Regions from separate parts of the Nocardioides epinepheli genome, predicted to be linked through region 3. Evidence: predicted binding sites of a transcription regulator. Region 3 holds the regulator's gene; each other region holds the start of a gene.
The links. The regulator HrcA, encoded in region 3, represses chaperone genes, less so after heat shock. The targets are predictions, from matches to a motif close to TTGGCACTCGNNNNNNNCGAGTGCCAA.
Positions count from the first base shown of each region.

Region 1: groL (chaperonin GroEL) is a predicted target of HrcA. The motif match lies at 6,203-6,229, and genes of this name have one in related genera.
Region 2: WMR31_RS01155 (FmdB family zinc ribbon protein) is a predicted target of HrcA. The motif match lies at 3,908-3,934, and genes of this name have one in related genera.

Region 1 covers NZ_JBBMMC010000001.1:453,159-463,673, reverse strand. The annotation lists gene thrC (threonine synthase) at 1-397, shown strand, start outside; gene WMR31_RS02215 (MoaD/ThiS family protein) at 419-694, shown strand; gene WMR31_RS02210 (hypothetical protein) at 809-1,426, shown strand; gene WMR31_RS02205 (RNA polymerase sigma factor) at 1,467-2,714, opposite strand; gene WMR31_RS02200 (YciI family protein) at 2,730-3,080, opposite strand; gene WMR31_RS02195 (YciI family protein) at 3,077-3,439, opposite strand; gene WMR31_RS02190 (SGNH/GDSL hydrolase family protein) at 3,571-4,383, shown strand; gene WMR31_RS02185 (SigE family RNA polymerase sigma factor) at 4,429-4,929, shown strand; gene WMR31_RS02180 (hypothetical protein) at 4,926-6,146, shown strand; gene groL (chaperonin GroEL) at 6,357-7,982, shown strand; gene WMR31_RS02170 (DUF6461 domain-containing protein) at 8,249-8,920, opposite strand; gene WMR31_RS02165 (TetR/AcrR family transcriptional regulator) at 9,080-9,640, opposite strand; gene WMR31_RS02160 (MFS transporter) at 9,723-10,515, shown strand, end outside.
Region 2 covers NZ_JBBMMC010000001.1:241,473-251,987, reverse strand. The annotation lists gene WMR31_RS01185 (hypothetical protein) at 1-466, shown strand, start outside; tRNA gene WMR31_RS01180 (tRNA-Arg) at 554-629, opposite strand; gene WMR31_RS01175 (LCP family protein) at 900-2,177, shown strand; gene WMR31_RS01170 (hypothetical protein) at 2,197-2,364, shown strand; gene WMR31_RS01165 (MscL family protein) at 2,397-2,750, opposite strand; gene WMR31_RS01160 (SAF domain-containing protein) at 2,807-3,484, opposite strand; gene WMR31_RS01155 (FmdB family zinc ribbon protein) at 3,548-3,874, opposite strand; gene WMR31_RS01150 (penicillin acylase family protein) at 4,018-6,657, shown strand; gene WMR31_RS01145 (5-formyltetrahydrofolate cyclo-ligase) at 6,934-7,530, opposite strand; gene WMR31_RS01140 (UTP--glucose-1-phosphate uridylyltransferase) at 7,555-8,937, shown strand; gene glp (molybdotransferase-like divisome protein Glp) at 8,930-10,216, shown strand; gene moaC (cyclic pyranopterin monophosphate synthase MoaC) at 10,228-10,515, shown strand, end outside.
Region 3 covers NZ_JBBMMC010000015.1:68,532-79,046, reverse strand. The annotation lists gene WMR31_RS18380 (AMP-dependent synthetase/ligase) at 1-1,710, shown strand, start outside; gene hemW (radical SAM family heme chaperone HemW) at 1,763-2,986, shown strand; gene WMR31_RS18370 (DUF3097 domain-containing protein) at 3,326-4,165, opposite strand; gene WMR31_RS18365 (hypothetical protein) at 4,202-4,456, opposite strand; gene WMR31_RS18360 (MBL fold metallo-hydrolase) at 4,529-5,410, opposite strand; gene hrcA (heat-inducible transcriptional repressor HrcA) at 5,590-6,600, shown strand; gene dnaJ (molecular chaperone DnaJ) at 6,665-7,813, shown strand; gene WMR31_RS18345 (16S rRNA (uracil(1498)-N(3))-methyltransferase) at 7,821-8,561, shown strand; gene WMR31_RS18340 (Gmad2 immunoglobulin-like domain-containing protein) at 8,634-9,584, opposite strand; gene WMR31_RS18335 (Gmad2 immunoglobulin-like domain-containing protein) at 9,622-10,515, opposite strand, start outside.

The DNA.
Region 1 (10,515 bases), on a different contig from region 3:
CTCGACGGCCTACAAGGCCGAGACCGACGCCATCCGCCCGGTCAAGCCCGACACCATCGCCAAGAGCCTGGCGATCGGCAACCCGGCCGACGGCATCTACGTGCTCGACATCTGCCGCCAGACCGGCGGAGCGGTCGAGGACGTCACCGACGAGGAGGTCCGCGCGGGCATCGTGTCCCTGGCCCGCACCGAGGGCATCTTCACCGAGACCGCCGGCGGCACGACCGTCGCGGTCACCCGCAAGCTCGTCGAGACCGGCCAGCTCGACCCGACGCTCGAGACCGTGGTCATCAACACCGGCCACGGCCTGAAGACACTCGACGCCGTCTCCGGCTCCGTCTCGGCCGCGGCCACCATCGAGCCGTCCTACGACGCCTTCCGCGCCACCGGCCTCTGACACTGCGAAAGCGAGCACACCATGAGCGTCTCCGTCCGCGTCCCCACCATCCTGCGCACCTACACCGGCGGCGAGTCCGAGGTGAGCGCCAACGGCGCCACCCTCGCCGAGGTGCTCGACGACCTCGAGAGCAACTACGCCGGCATCCGTGGCCGGATCCTCGACGAGGACGGCAAGCTGCGACGGTTCGTGAACGTCTACGTCGACAACGACGACGTCCGGTTCCTCGACAACCTCGCCACCGCGACGCGCGATGGTGCCCAGATCTCGGTGATTCCGGCAGTCGCCGGCGGCTGATCCGGACCCGATCCTAGGATCGGCGCGCCCTCGGGAACCCGGTCGGGGCGGCGTGCGTCGAACCGGACGTCGCCGGCGAAGGGCCGGCCACAGCCCACGTCCAGGAGACCCACCATGACCGCTTCGCTCGCCACCCGTCTCGCGATCCCCGCCGTGCTCGGCGTCCTCGCCCTGTCGTTGAGCGCGTGTGGCTCCGACGACGACCAGGGCGACCAGGACAAGCCCTCCGATGCGCCGACGAGCGACACCGGCAACACCGGAGACACGGGCGACACCGACGACACCGACATGGGCGACACGGACACCGGGGACGCTGACGCCGGGGACACCGAGCCGGCCGGCGACGCCTGCGCGTTCGCGTCCGCCGAGGACCTCTCCGCCGCGGCCGGGCAGGAGATCGAGGCCGGCGCCGCAGGCCCGGAGCTCTGCTTCTTCACCCTGGTCGGGCCCGACACCGACATCACGATCAACTACACCAAGGTGCAACTCGACCTCACCGAGTACATCGACGGCACCCGCGAGGCGTGTGACGACGAGGCCACCGACGTGGATGCGGAAGGCGACACGGCGTTCGTCTGCGAGACCTATCCCGGGGCGATCGGCTACCGGTTCGACGACACCGACCTGCTCACGGTCGTCGTCACGGCCGATCCCAATGCCGACGCCGCCGGGCTCGAGAGCGCGCGGGAGCTGGCGGCCCGGTTGGTGCCCGTCCTCCAGTACCAAGGCTGAACCCACGCGGGGCCCGACCGGCCACGGTCGAGGGTGCGCGTCACCCCCGACCGTGGCGGTCGCGCCTGAGCCTGTCGCGTCGTGCTCGCAGGTGATCGCATTCGGCCTCGTGCTCGCAGGCCCCGAGTGCGGCGTCGTAGGCAGCCAGCGCCTCGCGCGCCCGGCCGGCGCGCGCCAGCAGCTCGGCCCGGACGGCGGGCAGCCGGTGCCCCGGAAGGTCGAGCCCTTCGAGGAGGGCCAGTCCGGCGTCGGAGCCCTCGGCCTCGGCCACCGCGACCGCCCGGTTCAGCCGCACCACCGGTGATCCGGTGAGCTCCTCCAGCTCCGCATACCAGCCGGCGATCCGCCTCCAGTCCGTGGCAGTGGCGCTGGGCGCGATCGCGTGCTCGGCGGCGATCAGGGCCTGGAGCAGGTAGGGCGTCGAGGGCATCGAGGCCGCCAGCGGCGTCAAGAGATCGATCGCCTCGGCGATCTCGTCGGCGCGCCACAGGCGCCTGTCCTGGTCGGGGAGCAGCACGAGGGCCCCGTCGGCGACCCGCGCCTCACGGCGTGAGTGCTGGAGCAGCATCAGGGCGAGCAGCGCCTCGACGTCGGGGGCCAGCTCGCTCGGAGCCACCTCACGCAGCACCCGCACCAGCCGGAGTGCCTCGCCGGCCTCGGCCACGCGCACGACGTCGCCACCCGTGCCGGGCGCGTAGCCGGCGGTGAAGGCGAGGTAGGCGATGTCTGCGACGTCGGCGACGCGTCGTCGCAGGGCCTCGCCCGTGGGCACGGCGAAGGTCGCCCCCGCCAGGCGCTTGCGAGCACGGGTGAGCCGAGCGGCCATGGTGGGGGTGGGCACCAGGAAGAGCCGGGCGATGTCGGCGGTCGGCACGCCCAGGACGAGCCGCAGGCTCAGCGCGGCCGCGTGCTCGCGCGCGAGGGTCGGGTGAGCGCACAGCAGGACCAGCCGTAGCCGCTCGTCGACCACGCCGGTCTCGCCGGGCATCGATCCGTCGGCGAGCACCCGGCTCACCTCCTGGGAGAGATCGGACTCGACGGCCAGCAACGGGAGCGAGCGCGCGGCGACGGCCTCGGCCCGCAGGCGGTCGAGGATCCGGCGGCGAGCGGTCACCAGCAGCCAGCCCTGGGGATTGGCCGGCTCGCCGTCGTCGGGCCAGCGGCGCGCGGCCGCCTCGAAGGCGTCGGCGAGCCCGTCCTCGGCCAGGTCGAGTCGGCGGTACTGCGCGACGAGGAGCGCGAGCAGGCGCCCCCACTCCTCGCGCAGCAACCGGCCTACGTCAGTCAACGACGACTACTCGACCTACTCGACGTCGAGGCACTCACGGACCTCGAGCGTGTACTCGCTGGGCAGCAGGCGTGCGAGCTCGACGGCGGTATCGAGGTCGGCGACGTCGATGACGTAGAAGCCACCCAGTTGCTCGACGGTCTCGGCGAAGGGCCCCTCGGTCAGGGTGCGATCGGGCCCGGGGCCGAGGGTCCGAGCCGTCTTCGTGTCGCTGAGCGCCTCACCGCTGACGATGCTGCCGCGCTCGCCGACGGCCCGGTCGAAGGCGGCGAAGTCGTCTCGTACCCGCTGGCGCAGTGCGTCGTCCGCGGCAGCCCACTTCGCGAAGTGGCCGGGCTCGGTCAGCTGGATCATGAAGCGAGTCATGACTGGCCCTCCGTCGTGGTGGCGCGGACCTCGACCGCGCCGTACTCGTCGGTGATGATCGCGCACAGGGAGACGAGGTCGTCGAGGTCGTCGCTCTCGATGAGGTAGAGACCGCCGATCTGCTCGACAGTCTCGACGAAGGGACCCTCGCTCACTGTGACCTCCCCGTCGATCCGCCTGATCTGCCGGGTGGCGCGCGAATGAGTGAGCTCCGCGCCGGCGACGATGCGGTGACCGCGCTCGGCGAGCGCGGCCGCGAACTTCTCGTGGCGGGCGAAGACGCCCGCCTGTTCCTCGGGCGCGAGCCCCTCCCAGATCGACTCGTCGCCGATCAGCGTGACTGCGTAGGTGGTGGCCATGCGGTGATCCTCTCCTCGGGCGAAGGTGCCTGTCACTGCTATGACGCCGACCGGGCATCGAATTCGACACCCGATGCTCGACGGCAGGTCGTCGCCGGTTCAGGCCGGTGTGATGGACAGAGGTCGTGCGAGTGAGGGCCCGACTGATCGCCGCTGCGGCGGTGTGCGTGGGAGTGCTGGGCGCTTCCATCGGCGCCCCGGCCCTGCTCCGCCGCCAGGCCGCGACCGCGCGCCGACTCATCGGCAAGCCGCTGGGGGAGAGCCCGCCGGACGCCGAGCGGGTCTGGAAGTCGTCGTACGGCGCCCCCCTCGACCTGCTCCTCCTCGGCGACTCGATCGCGGCCGGGCTCGGCGCCGAGCGTCGGAAGGACACTCTCGGCGGCCGGCTCGCGAAGGGACTGGCCAAGCAGACCCGCCGCGCGGTCCGGCTGCAGGTGGCCGCGGTCGTCGGTGCGGAGAGCTCGATGCTCGCCGCACAGCTCGCGGGCCTCCCCTCCGACTACGCGCCCGACGTGGCGGTGATCGTCGTCGGCGGGAACGACGTGACCCACCGGGTGCCGGTGGCGACGTCGGTCGGTCATCTCCAGGACGCCGTCGCCGCGCTCCGCGCACGCGGCGCGGAGGTCGTCGTCGGCACCTGTCCCGACCTCGGCGCGTTGCGCCCGGTCCCGCAGCCCCTGCGGGCGCTCGGCTCGGTCGCCTCCCGCCAACTCGCCGCGGCGCAGGCGGCGGCCGCGGTCGGTGCGGGTGCCCACGCGGTCTCCCTGGCGCACGTCGTCGGGCCCCACTTCCTGGCCGACCCCGACCAGATGTTCAGCATCGACCGCTTCCACCCCAGCGGTCAGGGCTATCGGCGGACCGCCGAGGCGCTGCTGCCCTCGGTGCTTACCGCGCTCGGCCTGCACGACGACGTTCCCTTCGGGCACCGGATCCCCGAGCGGTGAGGTCGCCCTCCAACCTTCCGGCGCGCTGGTGCGTTGAGATGGGGTATGGATGCCGATGAGGAGGGCTTCACCCAGTGGGCCCGGGCGCGCCAGCAGACGCTGCTGCGTACCGCGTTGCTGCTCACCGGCGAGCGTCACCGCGCCGAGGATCTCGTCCAGGACGCCCTCGCCGCCGTCGCCGCTCGCTGGCGACGTCTCCACGACGGGAATCCCGAGGCCTATGCCCGGCAGGTGATCGTGCGCGGCAACATCTCGTGGTGGCGCAAGCACCGCCGCGAGATCACCGTCGAGGACGTCGCCGAGCGGCCCGACGCACACGGCGACGGGACCGACCGCCGCCTCCTCCTCGACCACGCGCTCGCCAGCCTGACCCCGCGCCAGCGCGCCGTCGTCGTCCTGCGCTACTACGCAGACCTCACCGAGCGCGACACCGCAGAGACCCTCGGCGTGAGCGTCGGCACCGTCAAGAGCCAGACCCACCTCGCCCTGCGCCGCCTGCGCGAGGCGGCCCCCGAGCTCGCCGAGCTGATCGGAGATCCGACATGAGTACCGAGGACCTGCGCGACCTCCTGCACGAACGCGTCGCCGACGAGACCCACCTCGACCTGGCCCCCGCGGCCTGGCGCACCGGACGACGTCAGCGTCGCCGGCGCTCGCTGGCGATCGTCGGCGGGGCCACCGCCGCCGTCGTCGCCGCTGCCGGCGGCACCTGGTGGGCCACGACGCCGAGTGCCCGCGACGACGGCCGGCCCGCCGGCCCCACGAACCCGCCGTCCGGGCTCACCGACACCGCCTCGCCCCCGCCGAAGGACCCGGAGCCGGCGCCGACCGAGCCCGACGCCGTCGTCGACGGCACCGAGATGTGGGACGGGCCGACGCGGGCGGAGGAGGCGCGACTGCCGCAGGTCGACACGGCGCTCCCGGAGACGATCGACCTCGGTGTCCTCGACGACCCGGCGACGGTCTCCGCCGAGACGAGCCCGCTCGGCGTCGCCCTGGCCGCGGTGGCGGTCAGCGGCGACCAGCGGACCGACCGGGTCCTCCTCGTCGGCGCCGACGGGAACCGGTACCTCGACGTGTCGCACCTCAAGGACAGGTCGGACGGCGAGAACGGATTCGACCCGGTGTCCGCGACGATGCTCTCGCCCACCGGCCGATATCTGGGGTTCGGCCAAGGCGACCACATCGAGATCTTCGACATCACCACGGGCACCTGGATGCGCGTGGACCCGCCCGGCTTCGCGGGTCGAGAGCTGACCGGTGTGGTCTGGCAGCGCGACGACGGGCTGGTTCCGTACGTCGACTTCCCGGCCCCCGGCAAGCAGGCCGGCTTCACGCTCCCCGGCCTCGAGCCCACCCTCGGCGTCCCGCTGGTCAACATCGCCGAGGGCAGCCTCTACGGTGCCCGGCTCGATGTCCGGCTCGACCCTGCCGCGGGCGGCGGACTCGCCACGGCGAGGTCTGAGATGTTCCAGCAGCTCCCGTACGACGGGGGCACCGGCGATGCCGAGTCGATCCTGGTCAGTGGGGACGGGCTGCAGCACCGGCTGGTCATCCCGCCGGAGAACTGGCGTTCGAAGCTGTGCTGCCCGGTGGTCGCGTTCGCGCCCGACGGAGGAGTGTTCTACGAGTCCCGGACCGACCGGCCGAGTCTGGTGCGCTGGCAGGTGGGTACGCACGAGTTCGGTGTCGCCACCCAGATCACCGGCGTCCCTCCGAACGACTTCTACGTCGCCAGCTGGGCCTCCCAAGCCCTCGTCTGAGGGCCCGGGCAGCCCACGGGCTTGTCACTCTCAGGGGGCGAGTGCTAAACATGAGGCTGGCACTCATACCATGAGAGTGACAAACCGGAGCGGTGTCAGCTGAGGCCAGTCCGCCGGCGAGAAATGGTTCGCCGGGCGGGGCCGGTCGTCCGTCGCGGGCAGCCCACCACCTCCGGATCCGAACTCCACAGGCAAGGAATCCCAGGAGTTATGCCCAAGCTGATTGCTTTCAACGAGGAGGCCCGTCGCGGCCTCGAGCGCGGCATGAACACGCTCGCCGACGCCGTCAAGGTCACCCTCGGTCCCAAGGGCCGCAACGTCGTGCTGGAGAAGAAGTGGGGCGCCCCCACGATCACCAACGACGGTGTGAGCATCGCCAAGGAGATCGAGCTGGAGGACCCCTACGAGAAGATCGGCGCCGAGCTGGTCAAGGAGGTCGCGAAGAAGACCGACGACGTCGCCGGTGACGGCACGACGACGGCCACCGTGCTCGCCCAGGCGATGGTCCGCGAGGGCCTGCGCAACGTGGCGGCCGGCGCGAACCCGATGGGTCTCAAGCGCGGCATCGAGACCGCGGTCGCCGCCGTCTCCGACGAGCTGCTCAAGGTCGCCAAGGACGTCGAGACCAAGGAGCAGATCGCCAGCACCGCCTCGATCTCCGCGGCCGACCCGACCGTCGGCGAGATCATCGCCGAGGCGATGGACAAGGTCGGCAAGGAGGGTGTGATCACCGTCGAGGAGTCGAACACCTTCGGCCTCGACCTCGAGCTCACCGAGGGCATGCGCTTCGACAAGGGCTACATCTCGGCCTACTTCGTCACCGACCCCGAGCGCATGGAGGCGGTCCTGGAGGACCCCTACATCCTCATCGCCAACTCCAAGATCAGCAACGTCAAGGACCTGCTGCCGCTGCTGGAGAAGGTCATGCAGTCCGGCAAGCCGCTGGTCATCATCGCCGAGGACGTCGACGGCGAGGCCCTGTCCACGCTGGTCGTCAACAAGATCCGCGGCACGTTCAAGTCGGTCGCCGTCAAGGCCCCCGGCTTCGGTGACCGCCGCAAGGCCATGCTCCAGGACATCGCGATCCTCACCGGCGGCCAGGTCATCTCCGAGGAGGTCGGCCTCAAGCTCGAGACCGCTGGCCTCGAGCTGCTCGGCCAGGCCCGCAAGGTCGTGGTCACCAAGGACGAGACCACCATCGTCGAGGGCGCCGGCGACCAGGGCCAGATCGAGGGCCGGGTCAACCAGATCCGCGCCGAGATCGAGAAGTCCGACTCCGACTACGACCGCGAGAAGCTCCAGGAGCGTCTGGCCAAGCTCGCCGGCGGCGTCGCCGTCATCAAGGTCGGTGCGGCCACCGAGGTCGAGCTCAAGGAGCGCAAGCACCGCATCGAGGACGCCGTCCGCAACGCCAAGGCGGCCGTCGAGGAGGGCATCGTCGCCGGTGGCGGCGTCGCGCTCATCCAGGCCGGTGCCGCGGTCTTCGACGACCTCGACCTCAAGGGCGACGAGGAGACCGGCGCGAACATCGTCCGCGTCGCCACCTCCGCTCCGCTCAAGCAGATCGCCGTCAACGCCGGCCTCGAGGGCGGCGTCGTCGCGGAGAAGGTCACCAGCCTCGAGCCGGGTCACGGCCTCAACGCCGCGACCGGCGAGTACGTCGACATGATCTCGGCCGGCATCATCGACCCGGCCAAGGTCACCCGCTCGGCCCTGCAGAACGCCGCCTCCATCGCGGCGCTCTTCCTCACCACCGAGGCCGTCGTCGCCGACAAGCCCGAGAAGGCCGCCCCCATGGGCGACCCGACCGGCGGCATGGGCGGCATGGACTTCTGATCGAGTCCAGCTGATGCACCCAGCCTGACCCATCGGTCAGCTCACCGGCCCGTCCTCCACGCGAGGGCGGGCCGGTTGCTTTTCTGGCCGGGCGGGGCGGGATTTCCCCGGTCGACCGGGGAAATATGAACTTGTCGGGCGATATATCGGCCGACAAGTTCAGGTTTCGGCCGCCCAGTTCGCAGACTCCGGGGCGATCGAGGTCGGTCGGTCCAGTCCGTCCCGGCCCATGCTGACCCGGACTCCTGTCGACTCCGGGCGCGCGCTCAGCGGTACGGCCGCACCCACGTGGGGTGCTCACCCTCGAACCACCGCTGGGAGATGTGGACTCGGGCCGCTTGCTCCATCAGGGCCCACACGTTGCGATGCACAGAGCCCCGAGTGCCCTTGAAGCGCAGGCCCTTCTCGATCGGCAGGGCCTCGGCGGGCCAGAGCGAGAACGGAGGCTCGAAGGAACGGACCCACTTCCCCTCGCGGTAGATGCTGACGTAGTTCTCGCCCGGGAAGGTGCCGAAGTTGAACGCCACGCCGCGCCGGCTCAGCCGCTCCAGAGCGTCGCTGGCGCGGTAGCCGTAGGGCTCCCAGACGACGACGGCCGATCCGCGCCGCGAGATCTGCACGACGTCGGCGACCATGTCGAAGTCGTCGTCGAAGACCTGCATTAACGCCTGTGTCGGTGTCGCGTCACCGACCCGTTCGCCCAGGGGGGCAAGGGCCCGTTTGACGGCGGCCGGGCCGATCCCGCGCACGACCGTGAGCGAGTAGGAGTCGGCGGGGGAGTACCTGCCGACCCACGGGTAGTCGGCCGCCCGGGCATCGCGATGGGAGGACGGCTGGGCGGCGATCGTCGGCTCCGCATGCGAGGACGGAGACGGTGCGCCGAGCAGGGCGCTCACGGTCGCTGCGGCGACGACCAGCGCCAGTGGCTTCTTGATCACCGCGACAGTGTGCCCGTCGGCCCCGGCCGGCGTCCTCGGAATCGGCGGGCCGAAGCGATGACGTCGCCAGGGCCGACGTCGAGCTGATCCGACCCGCCGCTCTCACCCACCCTCCCGGGTAGCTGGCCCGGCCAGCCCCCGCCCCGCCGGGTGTCTTACTCACCCGGGCTGCTGGTCCTCGTCCAACCCGGCGAGGATGGCGGCCGTGAGGCGCTCGCGTGCCTCGGGACTCATGGGAGACGGCAGGATGCTCTCGTACCCCCAGGTGCCGTCGGCGGCCATGCGAGCGACCAGGCAACGCAGCGACCGGTCGTCCAGGTCCTCCACGGGCTGCCCGTCCTCGGGGAACCAACGGCGGTAGACGCGCACCCACGGCGCCATCCACTCCGGCTCGTTGGCGGCCTCCATGATGAGCGGCAGCTCCACGTTGGTCATCGATTCGAGGGACGCTCGGACGTAGCCCCTGGTGCGGTCGACCAGGCTCGCGCCCTCGGGGTCTCCTCCCGTGGCGGCGACGAGGTCCCGCTCGACGCGGGCGGCGAGCTCCTCGTGGATCCCGACCATGAGCGCGTGCTTGTTCGGGAAGTGGTAGATCAGGCCGCGCTTGGTCACCCCGGCCTCCTCGGCCACCGCATCCAGGGTCAGCGCGGTGACCCCCCGTTCGGCCACCACCCGCAGTGCGGCCTCGATCAGCTTCGGTCGTGCGCTCGGTCGCGCCATTTGGCCTCCTTCGTCCTCATTAGTATACCGTTTGGTGAAGTTCACCAGATGGTGAAGTAACTACGACGAGGAAGTGGGACCGATGAACCGAACCACGCAGCGGGCGACGACCCGCACCTGGGTGGGCCTGGCCGTGCTGGTGCTCCCGATGCTGCTCATCGCCATCGATGGCCTGGTGCTGGTCTTCGCACTGGCCGACATCACCACGGACCTGGAGCCGTCCGGCACCCAGCAACTGTGGATCCTCGATGTCTATTCGTTGATGCTCGCCGGCCTGCTCGTCACGACGTCCGCACTCGGCGACAGATTCGGCAGGCGCAAGGTGCTGCTGATCGGCGCGGTGGTGTTCGCCGTCGCATCGGTGCTCGGCGCGTTGTCGAGTGCTCCCTGGATGCTGATCGCCGCCCGCGCGCTGCTGGGCATCGGTGGCGCGGCGATCATGCCGGGGACCCTCTCGCTGATCCGCAACATGTTCCTCGACCGCGACCAGCGACGGATCGCCATGGCGGTGTGGTCCGCGACCGGAGCCCTCGGGGCAGCCGCGGGACCGATCATCGGGGGTTGGATCATCGAGGTGTTCAGCTGGCATGCCGCGTTCTTGATGAACCTCCCCGTGATGGTGCTGCTGCTCGCCCTGGCGCCGTCCCTCGTCCCGGAGAGCAAGAACCCGAACCCCGGCCGGATCGACATCTCGAGCATGCTGCTCTCGCTGGCCGGCATGATCTCGTTCGTCTACGGTGTGAAGGCCTTCGCCGAAGGCGACCAGCCCGGCGTCGCCGTCGTCACCTTCGGGGCCGGCCTCGCGCTGCTCACGTTGTTCGTGCTGCGCCAGCTGCGCCTGCCCGAGCCGATGATCAACGTCCGGCTCTTCCGGG
Region 2 (10,515 bases), on a different contig from region 3:
GACAATCGCGCAGGTGTGCTTCGGCGTGGTCCTGGTGGCGCTCCTGACGATCGCCGGGTGCTGGTGGAGCGCCGGACGCCGCCGGGCGGACGTCGTCGCCTGGGCCGCATGCTGGTGTGCCCTGATCGGCGGCGGGACGGCCCTGGCCATGACCGCAGGCCGCGACGCCGGGCTGCTCGACTCCCCTCAGGCCATCGTGGTCTGGCTGGCGACGCTGGTCGCCGCGGCGATGCTGGTGACGTTCCTGGTGCTCGCACTCCGCGGACCCGGGCACTTCCGGACCCTGGGCCGCTCCGATCCGGCGCGCGCTGCGCGACTGGTCGCCGAGCTGCCGCCCCAGCAGCTCGAGGAGCTGACCCGCAGCCGCGCCCGCGCCATCGCCCGACTGCACGAGCGCGGCCTGATCGACCAGGCGCAGGCCCGCGCTATCGGCGAGCTTCCGATGGGTGCGTCGGTGACGCTGTGACGCCGACGGCGGGTCGTACGCGTGGATCCTGACCGAGGCGACCGCGCAATGGCGACGCGGTCCAGCTCGCTGACCGGCGACGTCTCGTGGTGCCCCAGGCAGGAGTCGAACCTGCGACCTTTCGCTTAGGAGGCGGCTGCTCTATCCGCTGAGCTACTGGGGCGAGCCGGGCGGACGGCGTCGCACCCGGTAGTCGCATCTTGTCAGCCGTCGCCCGCCGTGACGAAGCCAGGGCGTCGGCTCATGGTGCGATAGTCCCGGCCGTTCGGGCCCCGGAACAGCGGTCGAAGGGGCCCAAACGGCCGGGACTATCGCAGCCGGCGGGCCACGACGGGGCGCGGACTATAGACCAAGCCCACACCGCGACGAGTTGGGGTCGTGACCACCCACCCCGCAGAATGGGGAGGCTGGCCCGAACCGACGCAAGGTGATCATGTCCGACGACCTCTCCGCACGCGACACGATCTCCGACGACGACCCCGCAGACAGTCCAGCCACTTCCGGCGAGCGCGCGGGCAAGCGGCGTGGGCGCGGCAAGAAGCGCTACAAGGTGCTCACGGTGGTCACCGCGTGCGTCGTCACGCTCGGCCTGGTCGCGGGTCTCGGGGCGACGTACTTCTACCGTCATCTCAACGACAACATCGACTACCAGAACTACAGCGACCAGCTGAACAACCGGCCCGCGAAGAAGGACGTCGCAGGCCCCCAGGAGCCGATGAACATCCTGGTGATGGGCTCCGACACCCGCGACGGCGAGGGCAACAACATCGACGGCCTCACCGGCGACGGCGAGCGATCCGACACCACGATCCTGTTCCACCTCTCCGCCGACCGCAGCACCGCCTACGGCATCAGCATCCCGCGCGACAGCCTCGTCGACCGGCCCGAGTGCACCGACGAGGACGGCAAGACGATCCCCGGCGCCGACAACGTGATGTGGAACGAGGCCTTCGCCGTCGGCGGCCCCGCCTGCACCATGCAGCAGTTCGAGCAGCTGACCGGCATCCGGCTCGACAACTATGTGAAGGTCGACTTCAACGGCTTCCGCGACATGGTCGACGCCATCGACGGCGTCGAGGTGTGCCTCCCCGAGGCCGTCGAGGACCCGGCGCACGGCATCTCCATCCCGGCCGGCACCCGCGAGGTGCGCGGCAAGGAGGCGCTCAACTACGTGCGCGCCCGCTACACCCTCGGCGACGGCTCCGACCTGGGCCGGATCAAGCGCCAGCAGGCGTTCATCGCCGCCATGGCCAGCAAGCTCCTCTCGGCCGGCACGCTCACCCGCGTCGACCGGGTCGTGGGCTTCCTCGACGCCGCCACGTCCTCGCTGCAGACCGACTTCAAGTCGGTCACCCAGATCGCGAAGGTCGGCAACTCCTTCAAGGGGATCGGCGCCGACCAGATCCGCTTCGTCACCGTGCCCTGGCAGTACTCGCCCGAGGACCCCAACCGGGTCGCCTGGCTGCCCGAGGCCGACGCGCTGTGGAAGCGCGTCATCAACGACGAGCCGCTCCCGGCGCGCCTGACCCCCGACGTGATCACCGCCGCCGACGACGTCAGCGGCTCGAACGGCTCGAACAGCGGGTCCGGCGCGGGCGCGAACACCGGGAACGACGCAGGATCGAGCACCGGTGCCGGAGACGGCGGCGGCATCGGCGGCACTGCCGACGACCAGGCCGCGGCACGCGAGTCCGCCGGGCTGTGCACCTGAGCCGGTCGAGGCGCCTCCGATGACCGACGAGCCCGAGACCCGCGAGCAACGCCGCCGCCGGCTGGCGCGGATCTTCGGCGACGTGCTGCCCGACACCACCAGTGACGAGCGCGACGAGCGCGAGCCGTCGCAGGACTCGGCCGCGGACGCCTGGCTGAAATCACAAGTGCCGCCTCACCACGGGTGAGACGGCACTCGCGAAGGGTGCTGAGGAGGCGCTCAGGCCTTGTGGGCACCGCCGCGCAGCTCGTCGCGGATCTCGCGGAGCAGCTCGATGTCCTCGGGCGTGCCCGGGGCGGGGGAGGGGAAGAACCGCTCCTTGGCCTTCACGTACGGCGTGACGACCAGGAAGTAGACCACCGCGGCCAGGATCACGAACGAGACCACGGCGTTGAGGAACGCGCCGAAGCTGTTCGGGGTGTTGGAGAAGATCTCCGAGGCCGAGTCGGGCATCTGGGCGGTGAGCCAGTTGGTGAAGGTGGTGACGACGGCGCCGAAAGCGGTACCGATGATGACCGCGACGGCCAGGTCGACCAGGTTGCCGCGGAACAGGAAGTTCTTGAAGCCGTTCATTTCCGAGTGCCCTTCTAGAGCGAATGGGATGACTTGGGGGGATTCAGTGGAGAAACCTAGTCGTTCGTCCAGGAGAACGTCACCATTGCGCGCGCGGTGGCGTCGGCCACATCGGTGACCTCGGCGCGCGACACGCCGATCACGACCAGCCTCCCGGGCAGCCCCGACGGCCCCGTGACGTCGTCGGCGGCCGGCAGCGCGAGCACCGTGGCGGCGCGGGCGACGACCTCGGCGACCCCGGCCTGTGGGTCGGCGGCGACCAGGTCGATGCGATCACCGACCTGCAGCAACGCCGCCATGCCGGCGTCGGGAAGCCGGACCGGCAGCGCGGTGAGCTCCGGTCGTCCTGCCGTCATCGACGCGCCGACCAGGCGGACGTCGGTGACAGGCTCGCCGCGGCGCAGCGGCGCAGCCAGCGTGCGGCCCTCCGGGGACTCGGCCAGGCCGACGGGCACCGCGCCGGGAGGCAGCTCGGCGACGACGAGGTCGTCGGGCCCCACGACCTCGCCGGCCGGCAGGTCGCGGGCGGCGACCGGCACGCCCACGGTGGGGTCCGGGTGGCTGCGGGTCGCGCTCAGGCCCGCCATCACCGCGACCGCCACGAGCACCGCCGCGAGGAGGCGACGTCGGCGCAGGATCGCGCGGCGCAGCGACTCCCAGGTGCGCCTGGGGCGGGTGAGGCGCGCACCACGGGCGAGGCCGGAGGGACCGGTGGCATCAGGGTCAGCGCGCATCCGGCGACGGTAGGCGAATCACGCCGCGCGCGCGGGCGCTCTCCACAGGGCGCCCGCCGAACCTCAGGAGGCCGTGCTCGCCGGGGTGCTGGACGAGCTGGACGAGGAGCTGCTCGAGGTGCTCGACGACGTGCTCTCGGACTTCTTCTCCGACTTCTTCTCCGACGCCGAGGACGACGACGAGGTCGAGGAGGACGAGCCCTTGCCGTCGGCCGCACGGCTGTCGTTGCGGTAGAAGCCCGAGCCCTTGAACACCACGCCGACGGCGTTGTAGACCTTGCGGAGCTTGCCGTGGCACTGCGGGCACTCGGTGAGTGCGTCGTCGCTGAACTTCTGGACCTGCTCGAAGTTGTGCGGGCACTCGGTGCAGGCGTACTGGTAGGTCGGCACGGGGTCTCCTCAGGTCTGGAGTGGGGCGAGGAACTGGCACTCTGCCCTCACGAGTGCCAACACTACGCCACGGCACAATGTTCCGCACGATGACGGCCACCTCCTCTGCGTCCGACTCCGGGTCCGACGTACCCGCTGCGCCAGTGGGTCCGAAGAGCCCCGACCGGCCCCGCCGCTGGCCGCCGCTGTGGTGGCGGCGCTTCCAGCTCCTGCCCAGGCTGCTGCGCCTGCCGACCTACGGCGTCGTCGCGCTCGCGCTCGTGCTGGTCGCGACCCTGCTCACCGGCGTGGTGCTGGTGCGCCGCTCGTTCCCGCAGACCGAGGGCGAGATCGCCGTGCCGGGGCTCAGCGGCGACGTCGAGGTGATCCGCGACGAGCACGGCATCCCGCAGATCTACGCCGACACCACCGAGGATCTGATGCGTGCCCAGGGCTTCGTGCACGCCCAGGAGCGCTTCTTCGAGATGGACGTGCGGCGCCACGCCACCGCCGGCCGGCTCGCCGAGCTCTTCGGCGAGGACGCCGTGGAGACCGACGCGTATGTGCGCACGATGGGCTGGCGGCGGGTCGCCGAGGCCGAGCTGCCCTTGCTCGACCCGAGCACCCGGGTGGCTCTCGACGCCTACTCCGCCGGGGTGAACGCCTACCTCGCCGACCGCTCGCCGACGAGCCTGGCCCTGGAGTACACGGTCCTCGGCGCCGGCGGTCTCGACTACGAGCCCGAGCCCTGGACCTCGGTCGACTCGCTGGCCTGGCTCAAGGCCATGGCGTGGGACCTGCGCGGCAACATGACCGAGGAGATCGACCGCGCCCTGTCCGCCGCGGCGGTCGGTCCCGACCGGGCGGCCGAGCTCTTCCCGTCCTACCCGTACGCCGAGCACGACCCGATCGTGAAGCAGGGGGCCGTCGTCGACGGCGTCTTCGAGCAGGACGCCGTCACCGGCGGCACCCGCAACCCGGTCCGGCCCCCGCCGTTCGAGCGGGTCGCCGACACCTTCGGGCGGCTCTCGGCCGGGCTGGACCGGATGCCCGCCTGGCTCGGCAAGGGGGACGGCGTCGGCAGCAACTCCTGGGTCGTCTCCGGTCGCCTCACCGACACCGGCTCGCCGCTGCTGGCCAACGACCCGCATCTTGGCGTCTCGCTGCCGGGGGTGTGGATGCAGGTCGGCCTGCACTGCCGCAGCGTGGGTCCGGCCTGCCCCTACGACGTCGCCGGGTTCTCCTTCTCCGGCTTGCCGGGCGTGGTCATCGGCCACAACGCCGACATCGCCTGGGGGTTCACCAACCTCGGCCCCGACGTCACCGACCTCTACGTCGAGCAGGTCTCCGACGACACGTGGCGTCACGGCCGCGAGTGGCGGCCGCTGGAGACCCGGACCGAGAAGATCGAGGTGGCCGGCGGCGACGACGTCACCTTGGAGGTCCGCTCGACCGACCACGGCCCGATCCTCTCCGACGTCGACGAGCAGCTCGCCGACGTCGCGGACCTCGCCGACGTGCCCCGGCGCGCCCCCGCCGACACCCGTTACGCGGTCTCCCTGGCCTGGACGGCGCTCACCCCGGCTCCCACGGCCGACGCCCTGCTCGGGCTGAACCGCGCCACGGACTGGAGCTCCTTCCGTGCCGCGGTCGCCGACTTCGCCGTCCCGGCGCAGAACATCGTCTACGCCGACCGAGACGGCCACATCGGCTACCAGGCGCCCGGGAGGGTCCCGATCCGCATCTCGGGCAACGACGGCCTGATGCCCTCGGCCGGCTGGCGTCCGGCGAACGACTGGTCGGGCGAGTACGTGCCCTACGACGGCCTGCCGAGCGTGCTGGACCCTGAGGAGGGGTTCGTCGTCACCGCCAACCAGGCCGTCATCGGCACGCAGTATCCGTACTTCCTCGGCGCCGACTGGGACAAGGGCTACCGCTCCGAGCGGATCCGCCACGTGCTCGAGGACGCCTTCGGTGGCGACGGCGACGGCGTCGTCTCGCGCGACGACCTGCTCGACCTCCAGCTCGACGACCGCAACCCGATGGCGCCGGTGCTCACCCCCTACCTCCTCGACGCGCGACTGGAACGCGGCTACCCCAGTGACGGCCAACGACTGCTGCGGACCTGGGACTTCACCCAGCCCGCCGACAGCGCCGCGGCGGCCTACTACAACGCCGTGTGGCGCAACCTGCTCGCCGCGACCTTCCACGACGAGCTGCCCGAGGAGCAGTGGCCCGACGGCGGCGATCGGTGGATGGCCGTGGTCGCGAACCTCCTGGAGGACCCGGGGAACCCCTGGTGGGACGACGTCACCACCGACGACGTCGTCGAGGGTCGCGACGACGTCCTGCGCGCGGCGATGCTGAAGGCGCGCGACGACCTCACCTCGATGATCGGCCCGAACCCCGAGGAGTGGCGCTGGGGCATGCTGCACCGCCTCGAGCTGCGCTCGGCGACCCTCGGCGAGTCGGGCATCGGCGTTGTGGAGAGGCTGTTCAACCGGTCGGGCTGGAAGGCGCCGGGCGGGTCGGCGATCGTCAACGCGACCGGCTGGGACGCCCGCGAGGGCTTCGAGGTGCTCACCGCGCCGTCGATGCGGATGGTCGTCGACCTCGACGACCTCGACGCCTCCCGCTGGATCAACCTCACCGGGGTCTCCGGCCACGCCTTCCACCCCCACTACACCGACCAGACCGACCTGTTCGTCGAGGGACGCACGCTCGCCTGGCCGTTCAGCCGCGACGCCGTCGCCGACGCCGGCGAGGACGTCCTCCGGTTGGTGCCGCCCGACGACGAGGGGTGAGTCACCCGGCTCCCATGTGGTGACTGGGCGGCCGATCCCTGAACTTGTCGGCCGGGATATCGCCCGACAAGTTCAGATTTCCCCGGTCGACCGGGGAAATCCCGGCGACGAACGGTGCACCGACCCGCGCCGACAAGCAGTCCGACTCACCCTCACCACGCGTCCCACTGGACGGCCCATCCCTGAACTTGTCGACCGGGATATCGCCCGACAAGTTCAGACTTCCCCGGTCGACCGGGGAAATCCCGCCCGGCCGGACGCGCGAACAGCCCGCCCTCAGAACCGGACGAGTCCGGCGGGGGAGACGGCGGCGGTGACGGGGCGGTCGTGCGGCTCGGCCGGGACGTCGAGGCCGACCTCGTCGTCGTAGAGGGCGACGCAGGTGAAGGTGCCGGCCGGGACCCGGGCCAGCGCTCGGTCGTAGGAGCCGCCGCCGCGACCCATCCGCAGGCCGGACGGCGAGACCGCCAGTCCGGGCACGACGACGGCGTCGGCCATGGCGACGGCGTCGACGCCGAGCCGCTCCGACGTCGGCTCGAGCAGCCCGAGCCGGGCGCGGGCGAGGCTGCCGGGGGCGTCGGTGTGCACGGCCCAGTCGAGGTCGCCGTCGGGGAGCAGGACGGGCAGCAACACCCTGACCCGGGCGGCGAGCAGGGACTCCAGCAGCAGCGTGGTCCCGGGCTCGACGCCGATCGAGACGTAGGCCGCGACGGTGCCGGCTCGGCGCACCTCCGGGGCGTCGAGTAGCCGGCCGGCGATCGACCGCGCGGCGTCCCCGATGTCGGCGAGGTCGCGTCGGTTGCGGGCGGTGGTGAGCCGGTCGCGCAGGGCGAGCTTGGCAAGGCTCGGCTCGGGCCGATGTGCGGGCGCCACGTGAGCAGCCTAGGCTCCCGCGGTATGGGTAGTCCTGCACTGAAGCGGGCGCGCGCCAAGATGGCCGACGCCGGGGTCGACGAGGTCGCCATCGACACCTTCTCCCACTACTTCCGGCTCCTGGAGCACGGCGAGACGGGGATGATCCCCGAGGAGAGCATCGACCCGGTCGACATGCCCTCGATCGACGAGGTCGACGTCGATGACGACGTCGCCGCCGAGGCGATCCGCCACACCGCCGTGATCAAGCTCAACGGCGGGCTCGGCACCTCGATGGGTATGGACCGCGCCAAGTCGCTGCTGTGCGTGCGGCGTGGCCTGTCGTTCCTCGACATCATCGCGCGGCAGGTGCTGCACCTGCGCTCGGAGTACGGCGCCACGCTCCCGCTGATCTTCATGAACTCCTTCCGCACCTCCGCCGACACCATGGCCGCGCTCGAGCGCTACGCCGACCTGCCGGTCGACGGCCTGCCCCTGGAGTTCCTCCAGAACAAGGTGCCCAAGCTGCTGGAGGCCGACCTGAGCCCGGTGAGCTGGCCGAGCGACCCCGAGCTCGAGTGGTGCCCGCCCGGCCACGGCGATCTCTACACCGCCATGCGCGGCACCGGTCTGATCGACCTGCTCCTCGAGCACGGCTACCGCTACGTGTTCGTCTCGAACTCCGACAACCTCGGCGCGGTCCCGGCCGCCCGGGTCGCCGGCTGGTTCGCCGCCACCGGTGCGCCGTTCGCGATCGAGGCCGTGCGCCGCACGCCGTCGGATCGCAAGGGCGGCCATTTCGCCCGACGTCGCAGCGACGGCCGGATCGTGCTGCGCGAGACCGCGCAGACCCCCGACCAGGACCGCGACGCGCTCGCCGACCTCGACCGGCACCGGTTCTGCTCCACCAACAACCTCTGGTTCGACCTGGCCGCGATGAAGCAGGCCCTCGACGTGCGGCAGGGGATCCTCGGGCTGCCGCTGATCCGCAACGTGAAGACCGTCGACCCCGGCGACTCGAGCACGCCGAAGGTCATCCAGGCCGAGACCGCCATGGGCGCCGCGATCGAGGTCTTCGACGACTCCCAGCTGATCGAGGTCGGCCGCGACCGCTTCGTGCCCGTCAAGACCACCAACGACCTGCTGGTGCTGCGCTCCGACGTCTACGACATCGGCACCGACTTCGTGCTCGACCAGGTGGCCGGCGAGGTGCCGTTCATCGACCTCGACGCCGACGTCTACAAGCTCGTCGGCGAGTTCGACAAGCGCTTCCCCGAGGGAGCGCCGTCGCTGGCCGAGGCCACGTCGCTGCGGGTCGACGGCGACCTCACCTTCGGCCGCGGCGTCCGGATCGTCGGCGACGCCGAGCTCACCGCCAAAGGCGCGGACCGCATCGAGCCGGACGCCGTGCTCGGGTCGGATGCCTGAGCTGCGCTCGGTCGAGGAGCACCTCGACGGGATCCTCGCCGCCACCGAGCCGCTGCCCGCCACCGAGGTGGCGCTGCTCGACGCGCTCGACCTGGCGGCCAGCGACGACGTCGTCGCGCCGATCCGGCTGCCGCGCTTCGACAACTCCGCGATGGACGGCTACGCCGTGCGCAGCGAGGACGTCGCCGCGGTCACCGACGCCGCGCCGGTGACCCTGCCCGTGGTGGGCGCGATCGGCGCCGGTCGCCCCGGCGCCGTCACCGCCGTGCCGCCCGGCTCGGCGGCCAAGATCATGACCGGGGCTCCGCTGCCGCCCGGCGCCGACAGCGTGGTGCCTTACGAGTCCACCGACCGCGGCGCCCAGCAGGTCGTCGTCCGGCGCGGTGCCCTGCCGGGCCAGCACGTGCGCTACGCCGGCGAGGACGTCGCGGAGGGGGCGCTGATCCTTCCCGCCGGGACCGCGCTCGGCCCGCGCCAGCTCGGCCTGCTCGCCTCGGTGGGGCTGCCGACCGTGCGCGCGCGCCGCCGCCCGCGGGTGCTCGTCGTCTCCACCGGCTCCGAGCTCCGCGATCCCGGCGAACCGCTCGAGGACGACTCGATCTACGACGGCAACTCGATCCTCCTGGCCGGTGCCGTGCAGCGCGCGGGCGCGGTCGCGGTCCGTGCCGGCCGGGTCGCCGACAGCACCGAGGCGTTCCTGCAGGTCGTGGCCGACCATCTCGACGGCGCCGAGGGTGTCGACGTCGTCGTCACCTCCGGCGGCATCTCGATGGGCGACTTCGACGTGGTGAAGGCGGCCCTCTCCGGCGGCGGCGCGTCCGACGGCCCCCTCGCGGGCGACGTCTGGTTCGGCGGCCTGGCGATGCAGCCCGGCAAGCCGCAGGGCTTCGGTCGCGTCTGGACCACCGCCGATCCCCAGCGCCGGGTGCCGTTCTTCGCGCTGCCGGGCAACCCGGTCTCGTCCTACCTCTCCTTCGAGATGTTCGTGCGGCCGGCCCTGCGGGCGATGATGGGGCGCGCGCCGTACTCGCGGCGACCGATCACCGCCCGGCTGACCCACGCGGTCACCTCGCCGCCGGGGCGGCGCCAGTTCCTGCGCGGCGTGCTCACGCTCGGGCCCGACGGCACGTCGGTGACCGAGGTGCAGCCGGTGGGCGGCTCGGGCTCGCACCTGGTGGGCGACCTCGCGGCGTCCGACGCGCTGATCGTCGTCCCCGAGGACACCACCGCCGTCGGGGCGGGGGAGCGGGTCACCGTGATCCGGCTCGACCAGGACTGAGGAGAACCGACGTGGAGGAGCGACTCACCCACCTCGACGAGCGCGGCGCCGCCCGGATGGTCGACGTGTCGGGCAAGGACGTCACCGCGCGCACGGCGACGGCGTCGGGCCGGGTGCTGGTCTCACCGGCGGTCATCGAGCTGCTAGCCGGGGAGGGCGTCCCGAAGGGCGATGCCCTCGCGGTCGCTCGCCTCGCCGGGATCATGGGCGCCAAGCAGACCTCGACCCTCATCCCGCTGTGCCACCCGCTCGCGCTGTCATCGGTGAGCGTCGATCTCGTCGTGGCCGCCGACGCCGTC
Region 3 (10,515 bases):
CGCGGAGAGTCCTGGGAGTCGGTGACCTGGGCCGAGACTGGCGACATGGTCCACCGACTCGCCGCCGGCCTGCTGGCCCTCGGCCTGGAGCCCGAGCAGCGGGTGGGCATCGCGGCGAGCACCCGCTACGAGTGGATCCTCGCCGATCTCGCGATCATGTGTGCGGGCGGAGCCACCACGACCGTCTACCCCAGCACCAACTCCGAGGACACCGGCTACATCCTGGGCGACTCGGGCTGCCGCTTCGTCTTCGCCGAGGACGACGTCCAGCTGGAGAAGATCAGGGAGCAGGAGGCGAGCCTGCCCGACCTGGTCAAGATCATCACCTTCGACGGCACGTCCGACGGCGACCACGTCTTGTCGATGGACGACCTGGCGAAGGTGGGCGACGCCTACCTCGCCGAGCACCCCGACGTCGTCGAGGAGACCGCGCGCGCGATCCCCGCCGACCAGCTGGCTACGTTGATCTACACCTCCGGCACCACCGGACGCCCCAAGGGCGTGCGGCTGCTCCACAAGACCTGGGTGTACGAGGGTTCCTCGATCCAGGTCCAGGACATCCTCGACGAGACCGACCTGCAGTTCCTGTGGCTCCCGATGGCCCACTCGTTCGGCAAGGTGCTGCTCTCGGCCCAACTGGCGTGCGGCTTCGCGACCGCCGTCGACGGGCGGGTCGACAAGATCGTCGACAACCTCGGCGTCGTCAAGCCCACCTTCATGGGGGCCGCGCCGCGGATCTTCGAGAAGGCGCACGCCCGGATCGTCACGATGCAGGCCGCCGAGGGCGGGCTGAAGGAGAAGATCTTCAAGCGCGCCTTCGTCGTCGGGCAGGAGGTCGACCGGCGTCGCTTCGAGGGCAGGTCGGTGCCGCTGCCGCTCAAGCTCCAGCACGGGCTGTTCGACAAGCTGGTCTTCAGCAAGGTCCGGGACCGCTTCGGAGGCCGGGTGCGCTTCTTCATCTCCGGCTCGGCTGCCCTCAACCCCGAGATCGGCGCGTTCTTCCACGCTGCCGGCATCACGATCCTCGAGGGCTACGGCATGACCGAGAATGCCGCCGGAGCCACGGTCAACCACCCGGACCGCTACAAGATGGGCACGGTGGGTCCCGCCCTCCCGGGCGCGGAGGTGAAGATCGGCGAGGGCGACGAGGTCCTGTTGCGCGGGCCGCACATCATGGCGGGCTATCACAACAACCCGGAGGAGACCGCCAAGGCGCTCGACACCGACGGTTGGCTGCACACCGGCGACAAGGGCTCCCTCGACGAGGACGGCTTCCTCACCATCACCGGCCGGATCAAGGACCTGTTCAAGACCTCGGGCGGCAAGTACATCGCGCCGCCGGCGATCGAGGCGAAGTTCAAGGCGCTGTGCCCGTATGCGAGCCAGTTCATGGTGTTCGGCAACGAGCGCAACTACGTCGTCGCCTTGATCACCCTCGATCCCGACGCCATGGCCGACTGGGCCGCGGAGAACGGCATGGCCGGCAAGGAGTACTCCGAGATCGTCGGCTCGGAGAAGGTGCACGCGATGGTCGGCGACTACGTCGACCAGCTCAACGGGCGCCTCAACCGCTGGGAGACCATCAAGAAGTGGGAGATCCTGCCGGAGGACCTCAGCATCGAGTCCGGTGAGCTCACCCCGTCGATGAAGGTCAAGCGCAACGTCGTGGAGTCCAACAACGCCGAGCTGATCGACGGGCTGTACTCCTGACCCGACCTCGGTCCGGCCGGACGCGGCCGGACCGGGGTGACAGGATGCCGGGGTGCCTTCGGTCCCTCCCTCCGGCGATCCGGTTCCCGACGACGGGGCCCTGCCGGCGTCCGCCCTCCACGGGCTCGGCGAGCGCACGTTCTCCTTCTACGTGCACATCCCGTTCTGCACCGTGCGCTGCGGCTACTGCGACTTCAACACCTACACCGCCGCCGAGCTCGGCACCCCCGAGCGCGGAGCCTCGCGCGAGAGCTACGCCGAGTCGGCGATCGCCGAGGTGCGCCGCGCTCGCGCGGCCCTCGGCTCCGTGGAGCTGGCGGCGTCCACCGTCTTCTTCGGCGGAGGCACCCCGACCCTGCTGAGCCCGGCCGACCTGGGCTCGGTGCTCGCCGCGATCGCCGACGAGTTCGGTCTCTCTCCCGACGCGGAGATCACCACCGAGGCCAACCCCGACTCTGTGGGGCCTGCCGAGCTGGCTGCGCTTCGCGAGGCCGGGTTCACCAGGATCTCCTTCGGCATGCAGTCCTCGGTCGGCCACGTGCTACGGGTGCTCGACCGCACCCACGACCCCGAGCGAGTGCCCGAGGTGGTGGAGTGGTCGCGCCGCGCCGGCTTCGACCAGATCAGCCTCGACCTGATCTACGGCACTCCGGGGGAGTCGGTGGCCGACTGGTCCCGGAGCCTGGACGCCGCGCTGGCGTGCGAGCCCGACCACGTCTCGGCGTACTCGCTCATCGTCGAGGACGGCACCGCCCTGGCCCGCCGCGTGCGCCGCGGGGAGCTCGCGATGCCCGACGACGACGACCTCGCCGACAAGTACGTCCTCGCCGACGAGCGGCTCACCGTTGCCGGTCTGGACTGGTACGAGGTCTCGAACTGGGCGCGAGGCGGGATCGCCGGTCCCGCGGCGTGCCGTCACAACCTGGCCTACTGGCGCGGCGGCGACTGGTGGGGCATCGGGCCCGGCGCCCACTCCCACGTCGGGGGCACCCGCTGGTGGAACGTGCGGCATCCGGTCGCCTACGCCGAGCGGCTCGCCTCCGACCGCAGCCCGGCCCAGGCCAGGGAGATCCTCGACGCCGACACCCGACGCCTCGAGCGGGTGCTGTTGGAGGTCCGGCTGTCCGAGGGGCTGGCACTCGACGTCCTGGACTCGACCGCGGGCGTGTCCGACGTGCTCGCACAGGACCTGGCCCACGTCGAGGACGGCCGGCTGCTCCTCACCCGGCGCGGCCGACTGCTCGCCGACGCCGTCGTCCGGGAGCTGCTCGGCTGAGCCGGGCGGTCCGCCGACGCCCCGTCTGTGTGCGACTCGGATGGCACCGTTCCGCGCAATTGCGCGGGATGGTGCAGTCGGGTGGCTGGTGGGTGACCCGAACGGCGCAATTGCGCGGGATGGTGCAGTCGGGTGGCTGGTGGGTGACCCGAACGGCGCAATTGCGCGGAATGGTGCAGTCGGGTGGCCGGTGGGTGACCCGAACGGCGCAATTGCGCGGAATGGTGCAGTCGGGTGGCCGGTGGGTGACCCGAACGGCGCAATTGCGCGGAATGGTGCAGTCGGGTGGCCGGTGGGTGACCCGAACGGCGCAATTGCGCGGGATGGTGCAGTCGGGTCTCAGGCGGTGACGAAGTCGATGAGCTCCTCGACCCGGCCGAGCAGGGCGGGTTCGAGGTCGTGGAAAGAGTCGACCCGGCCGAGGATCTGCTTCCACGCACGAGCGATGTCGGCCTGGTCGCGGTGTGGCCAGCCGAGATGCTGGCAGATCCCCTTCTTCCACTCGATCGAGCGCGGGATGTCGGGCCAGCGGTCGAGCCCGAGACGTGCGGGCACCACCGCGGCCCAGATGTCGACGAACGGATGACCGAGCACGAGCACGTGCTCGCCGATCGGGGAGGCGGCGATCGCCTGGGCGATGCGGCTCTCCTTCGAGCCCGGCACCAGGTGGTCGACCAGGACGCCGACGCGTCGCTGCGCACTCGGGCCGAACGCGCGCAGGTGCTCGGCGAGGTCGTCGACCCCCTCGAGGTACTCCACGACGACGCCCTCGATGCGCAGGTCGTCGCCCCAGACCTTCTCGACGAGCTCCGCGTCGTGGCGGCCCTCGACGAAGATCCGGCTGGCGCGGGCGACGCGTGCCTTCGCGTCGTGGACGGCCACCGAGCCGGAGGCGGTCCGGGTCGGCTTGGCCGGCGCCGTCACGCGCACCGGCGCGGTGAGGATGACCGGCTTGCCCTCCAGCAGGAAGCCGGGGCCGAGGGGGAAGGTGCGTCGCTTGCCGCGGCGGTCCTCGAGGGTGAGGACATGCAGGTCGCGGTCGACCGCGACGATCTCGCCGACGAAGTCGGTCATCACCTCTTCGACCACCAAGCCGGAGTCGGCCGCAGCTTCGACCGCGCGACCGCGAGCGGGCGCGCGCCAGTCGCCGGAGAGGACATCGGAGCCGTAGCGATCCACGGCGCTCACGCTAGGCGCCGACGGGGACAGTGCCGCTCAGGACGCGCCGTCGTCACCGTCTCGTGACGCGCGCCTCTCGCCGTCGCCCTTAGGCTCCCCATCGTCGGCGCCCTCGGACTCCGGCTCATCCGGGCTCTCGTCGGCCGTCTTGCCGTCGGCGAGCAGGTCGCCTGCGGTCTCGCCGTCGGGCAGGCCCTCGGCCAGCGGGTTGTCCTCGCTCGGGCGGAGATCCTCGGGAAGCTGCTCGTCGTCGATTCCGGAGGCGTTCGGTTCCTGGGTGGACTCGCTCATCGCACCACCTTGGCAGTCGGCCCGGCCGATCGGAACACCTCTGCGGGCGGGCCGCGGACGGCTTGCGGGCGGTCAGACCAGCGGGAGGCGCTTCTGCGCCTGCGGCAGCAGCTCGTAGCCCCGCGTGACCGCGTCGCGGAGGTAGCGCACCGGGAAGGGCCACTCGCCCTGCGCGAGCGCCTCGTCGACCGGCACCCGTCGCTGGGCGAGGTCGCGGATGGTCTCGGCCAGGATGCCGATGTCGTTGCGCTGTTGCTCGACGAAGGCACGGTCGACCACCGAGCCGTGGCCGGGCACGATCGTGCTCGCCCCGGTGGTGAGGCCGAGCACGACGTCGAGGGTCAGCGGCCAGTCCCACGGATAGCAGTCCGGCCCGAAGCCGGGGGCGTTCTCCCGTTCGGCGGACTCCTCGATGAGGTCGCCGGCCAGGACGACGTCGGCGTCCGGGACGCGCACCACGAGGTCGCCGGCGGTGTGGCCGCGGCCCGGGTGTGCGATCTCCACGAAGCGGTCGCCGAGGTCGAGCGCCATCGCCGAGGAGAAGGTGTGGTCGGGGAGGACCACCTCGGTCTCGATCATGGCCGCGACCTCGGCCGCGTGAGGGGCCTCGGGGTCTCCGGCGATCTCCCGCTCGGCCTCGCGCTTGGCCCGCTCGACGGCCCCGGCCATCTCCTCGGCCGCGGCCTCGTGTGCCCGGATGGGCACCTCGCCGAACTCCCCGCGCAGCGCGCCATTGCCGAGCACGTGGTCGAAGTGGTCGTGGGTATTGGCGATCTCGACCACGCGGCCGGCGCCCAAACGCTCGAGCTCGCCGATGATCTGCCGTCCGGCCGCGGCCGAGGTGCCGGTGTCGACCACGAGCAGACCACGGGTGCCACCTACCGCGGTGACGTTCACATCGAGCCACGGATGACGGGCTACCCAGATCCGGTCCGCGACCTCGTTGAACCTCATGGGTCGAGCCTACGAATCCTCCGCCCAATGCGTGGGACCGGCCACGAGACCGGGCCGACGGCGGGACCGGGCACGGCGAAGGCGCATCCGTGCACCCGCGCGGTAGACTTGGCACTCTGACTACACGAGTGCCAGACGGCCCGAACAGGCGCCCGGCACCCCATCGCGAGGAGGCGAGGATGCAAGAGGAACGACGGCTCGCCGTCCTCCGCGCGATCGTGGAGGACTACGTGGCCACCGAGGAGCCGGTCGGGTCGAAGGCGCTGGTCGAGCGCCACGGGCTCAATGTCTCACCGGCGACCGTGCGCAACGACATGGCGGCGCTGGAGGACGAGGGCTACCTCACCCAGCCCCACACCAGCGCCGGCCGAGTCCCCACCGACAAGGGCTACCGGCTCTTCGTCGACCGGCTCACCACGCTGCGCACGATGAGTGCGGCCGAGAAGCGCGCCATCGCCGGATTCCTCGACGGCGCCGCCGACCCCGACGAGATCGTGGCCCGCTCGGTGCGCCTGCTGTCCCAGCTGACCCGCCAGGTCGCCGTCGTCCAGTACCCCACGTTGTCGCGTTCGACCGTGCGCCATGTCGAACTGGTCGCGCTCACCGCCGAGCGGCTGCTCGCGGTGCTGATCTTGAGCAGTGGGCGGGTCGAGCAGCGCGTCGTCGAGCTCGGGGAGCCCTTGGTCGACGACGACCTCGCGGCCCTGCGCTCCAAGGTGGGTCGTGCCGCCACCGGTTCGGTCATCTCCGACGCGGCCACGGCCCTGGGCGCTCTGGCGGAGTCCGAGTCCGGACCGGCGGCCGCCGTCGCCGGCGTCCTGGTCGAGGCCCTGGAGGATCACCGCTCCGACTCCCGCGTGGCGGTCGGCGGTGCCGCGAACCTCGCCCGTTACGGCGACCACTTCGACTCCGCGGTGCGCCCGCTCCTCGAGGCGCTCGAGGAGCAGGTCGTGCTGCTCAAGCTGCTCGGCGAGGCCTCCGACGCCGACACCGTGACCGTGCGGATCGGCGCCGAGGGCCCGATCGAGCAGTTCTCCGCCACGAGCGTCGTGGCCACCGGCTACGGCCCGCACGACGACGCCCTCGCCGCTCTGGGGATCGTCGGTCCCACCCGCATGGACTATCCCGGCACCATGGCCGCGGTCCGCGCTGTCGCACGCTATGTCTCCCGGATCCTCGACGAGAACTGACCGACGCCCAGCCCATCCCTGATCGAGTAGTACCGCCCCACCAGCCATCTTCGAAGGAACGCAGTTGAGCAAGGACCTGTACGACGTCCTCGGTGTCTCTCGTGACGCCGACAGCGACACCATCAAGAAGGCCTATCGGCGGCTCGCCCGCCAGCTGCACCCCGACGTCAACCCCGACCCCGGCACCCACGACCGGTTCAAAGAGGTCTCGCACGCCTACGAGGTGCTCTCCGACCCGCAGAAGCGCGCGGCGTACGACCGCGGCGGCGACCCGTTCGGTGGCGGCTTCGGCCAGGGCGCCGGGTTCTCCTTCACCGACATCATGGACGCCTTCTTCGGCGGTCAGGGTGCCGGTGCGGCCGGCCGCGGGCCGCGCTCGCGGGTGCGCCGTGGCCAGGACGCGCTGATCCGCATCGACGTCGACCTCGCCGAGGCGGCCTTCGGCGTCTCGCGCGACCTCAAGGTCGACACCGCGGTCGTGTGCACCACCTGCGGGGGCGACGGAGCCGCTCCCGGCAGTCATCCGGTGCCGTGCGAGACCTGCCGCGGCCAGGGCGAGGTCGCCCATGTGCAGCGTTCCTTCCTGGGCGAGGTGCGCACCCTGCGCCCCTGCGCGGCCTGTCGCGGGTTCGGCACGATCATCCCCGAGCCGTGCCGGGAGTGCTCCGGCGACGGCCGGGTCCGCTCGAGACGCTCGCTCACGGTGAAGATCCCCGCCGGCGTCGACACCGGCACCCGGGTCCAGCTCGCCGAGCAGGGCGAGGTCGGCCCCGGCGGCGGTCCGGCCGGCGACCTCTACGTCGAGATCCAGGTGCGTCCGCACGAGGTGTTCACCCGCCACGGCAACGACCTGCACTGCACCGTGACGGTTCCGATGACCGCCGCCGCTCTCGGCACCACCCTGAACCTGCCGCTGCTCGAGGCCGACCTGGTCGAGGACACCGGCTCGGGGGTCGAGACCACCTTCGACCTCGACCTGGAGGCCGGCACCCAGTCCGGGTCCGAGCGCGTGCTCCGCGGCCGCGGGGTCCCCGGCCTGCGCGGTGGTCGGGGCGATCTCGTGGTCACGACGGTCGTCGAGACGCCCGGTCGACTCGACTCCCGGCAGGAGGAGCTGCTGCGCGAGCTCGCCGCCCTCCGCGGCGAGGAGCGGCCCACGGGCCAGGTGAAGGCCCAGCAGAAGTCTGTGTTCGGCCGCCTCTTCGGCCACTGATCCGGCGATGTCGCTTCCGGTCCATCTGGTTCCCGGCCTCGACGGCGTCGCCGTCGGCGACGTGGTCCGGGTCGAGGGAGACGAGGCCCATCACGCCGTGGCCGTGCGTCGCATGCGCGCTGGCGAGTCGTTGGTCCTCACCGACGGCGCCGGCACGGCGATCACCGGCACGGTTTCCGGCGTCGGCAAGCGACAGCTCGACGTCACCGTCGAGAGCGTCCAGACCTCCGAGGAGCCGGCGCCGTCGGTGGTGGTCGTCCAGGCCCTGCCCAAGGGTGACCGCGGCGAGCTCGCGGTCGAGGTCCTCACCGAGGTCGGCGTCGCGCGGGTCGTTCCCTGGGCCGCGGCCCGCTCGGTCGCGGTGTGGAAGGGCGAGCGTGCCGCGAAGTCGCTGGCGCGCTGGCGCTCCACGGCCCGCGAGGCGGCCAAGCAGGCCCGCCGGATCTGGCATCCCGAGGTCAGCGCCCTCGCCGGCACAGCCGACGTCGTCGAGCTGATCGCCGCCGCCGACCTCGCCGTCGTCCTGCACGAGGACGCCGAGGCGGCCCTCGCCGCCGTGCCGGTGCCCGAGACGGGATCGATCGTCGTGGTGGTCGGCCCCGAGGGCGGCCTCACCGACGAGGAGGTCACCGCCTTCACCGACGCCGGTGCCGTCTCGGTCCGGCTCGGCGCAGAGGTCCTGCGCACCTCCACGGCCGGACTGGCCGCCGTGAGTGCCCTGCTGTCCCGCAGCGACCGCTGGCGCTGACCGTCCCCCCGCCGAGTCGGCGCGTTTGTTTAGCACAAGTGCCGACTCGGCGTCTTCAGGGTCCCGGCAGCCTCACTCGACGACGAAGGTCCGGGTGTCCTCGAACGGCCCGGGGCCCTCGCCCCCGGTCGGGTCGTCGGTCTGGGCGTGCAGCACGTAGGTGCCCGGCTCGAATCCGGACAGGTCGATCGTGGCCTTCCACGGGTAGAGGCGGTTGATCCAGCCCTTGGCCATCGCGCTGTCGTCGACGACGGTCGCCCCCGACTCGGAGGTGACGAAGTAGCGCACGGTCGCCTCGAAGGAGGACGCCATGCCGTCGATCTTCAGCGTGCCCGACGCCTTCGCGCCTTCCTCCGGGAGGCCGATGTTGACCAGCGAGAGCACCTTGAGCTGCGGGGCGGCCTTGACGCCGATGCTCGTCGGCTGACCGAACAGGTCGGCCGGCGTGGTGTTCGCCAGACGCACCTCGACGTGGTCCTTGGATCCGGCCGCGCCCTGGAGGGTGTAGACCAGGGACTGCACCGCCAGCTTGGCGTCGGCGGGGGAGAGGCCCTTGTCGGCGCTGGTGATCGAGTCCTCGCCGAGCGTGACGACGATTCCGCCGACCTCCTCGGTGACCTCGTTGATCGTGACGCCGTCGAGCAGGGTGCGGTAGTCGGGGTCGAGGGCGTCGCCGGAGACCAGGAGGCGCGCTGCCTCGGTGAGCGAGTCCTCCGCCGGGACCTGGCGCAGCTCGCGGTAGAGCCGCGTGCCCATCGGCGTGTCGCCCGCGAAGTAGATCGGCACCGTCGCGGTCGAGCCGTCCGGCGACTCGGTCTCACTCGGGCCCTCGGTCTCGGTGGGGCTCTCGCTCTGGGTCGTGGTCGTCTCGCCCGGCTCGCTCGACGGCTCGGAGCTCGGCGAGCTCGAGTTCGGGTCGGTGCCGGCATTGTCGGGCTCGTCGTCGCCGCACGCGGCGAGCAGGCCGAGGCCCAGCGGGAGGCAGAGCGCGACAACGGCTGCGCGGGTCCTGAGGTGCTTCATGGGCCCATCCTTTCGTCGTTTCGTCGGAGAACGGTGCTCATTCGAGTGTGATCCCGCGCGTGTCGACGTCGCTGCCGCGCCCTTCGCTGCCGCCGGCCGGGTCGTCGGTGGCGCAGGTGAGGTCGTAGTCGCCGGGCGCGATGCCGGACACGTCGACGTCGAACCGCCAGGGCTGCGGGGTCGACTCGGCGAAGGAGCCGGCGATGGTGGCGTCCTCCCAGACCACGGCGCCCCCCGGGGCGGCCAGCGAGCACGCCACGGTGCCTTCGAAGCCGAGGCCCACGCCCGTGACGGCGAGGGTGTCGTGCGCGGTGGCGCCTTCGACCGGCGTGTGGATCTGCATGAGGGACACCAGGTCGGACGCCGCACTGATCCGGGTGCCGACGTCGGTGCCGAGGACGGTGTCGACCGGGCCGTCCGGACCTACGAAGGCGACGTCGGACTCGTCGCCGTAGTAGGAGCGCACGGTCTGCACGACCTGCTGGATCGCGAGTGTGGCCTCGCCGTCGGTCATGCCGGACGGACGCCGCAGCGCCGCCGCGCTCACCTCGACGACGCTGACCCCACCCTCGGGGTCGCCGATGCCGATCAGCGAGCCGGCGGGCCACAGGGTGCGGTAGTCGGGGTCTCCGGGCTCGGCGAGAAGCGCCGCGACCGGGTCGTCGAGCTCGGTGGTCTCGGGGTACAGCAACGCGCCGAAGGGGACGTCCGGGCCGGTGGGCGCCGGGCCGACGTACCAGGCCACGACGCCGCTCGCGTCGGACGGCGACGAAGGCGGGTCGGTCGCCGCAGGGCTGCTCGACGGTGCCTCGACCACGATCGTCCGGGTGTCCTCAATGGGGCGGTACTCGGGGTCGCCGCTGTCCTCGATCGCGGCGAAGGTGTACGTGCCGGGGGTGAGGTCGGAGACGTCGACCTCGGTCTCCCAGGG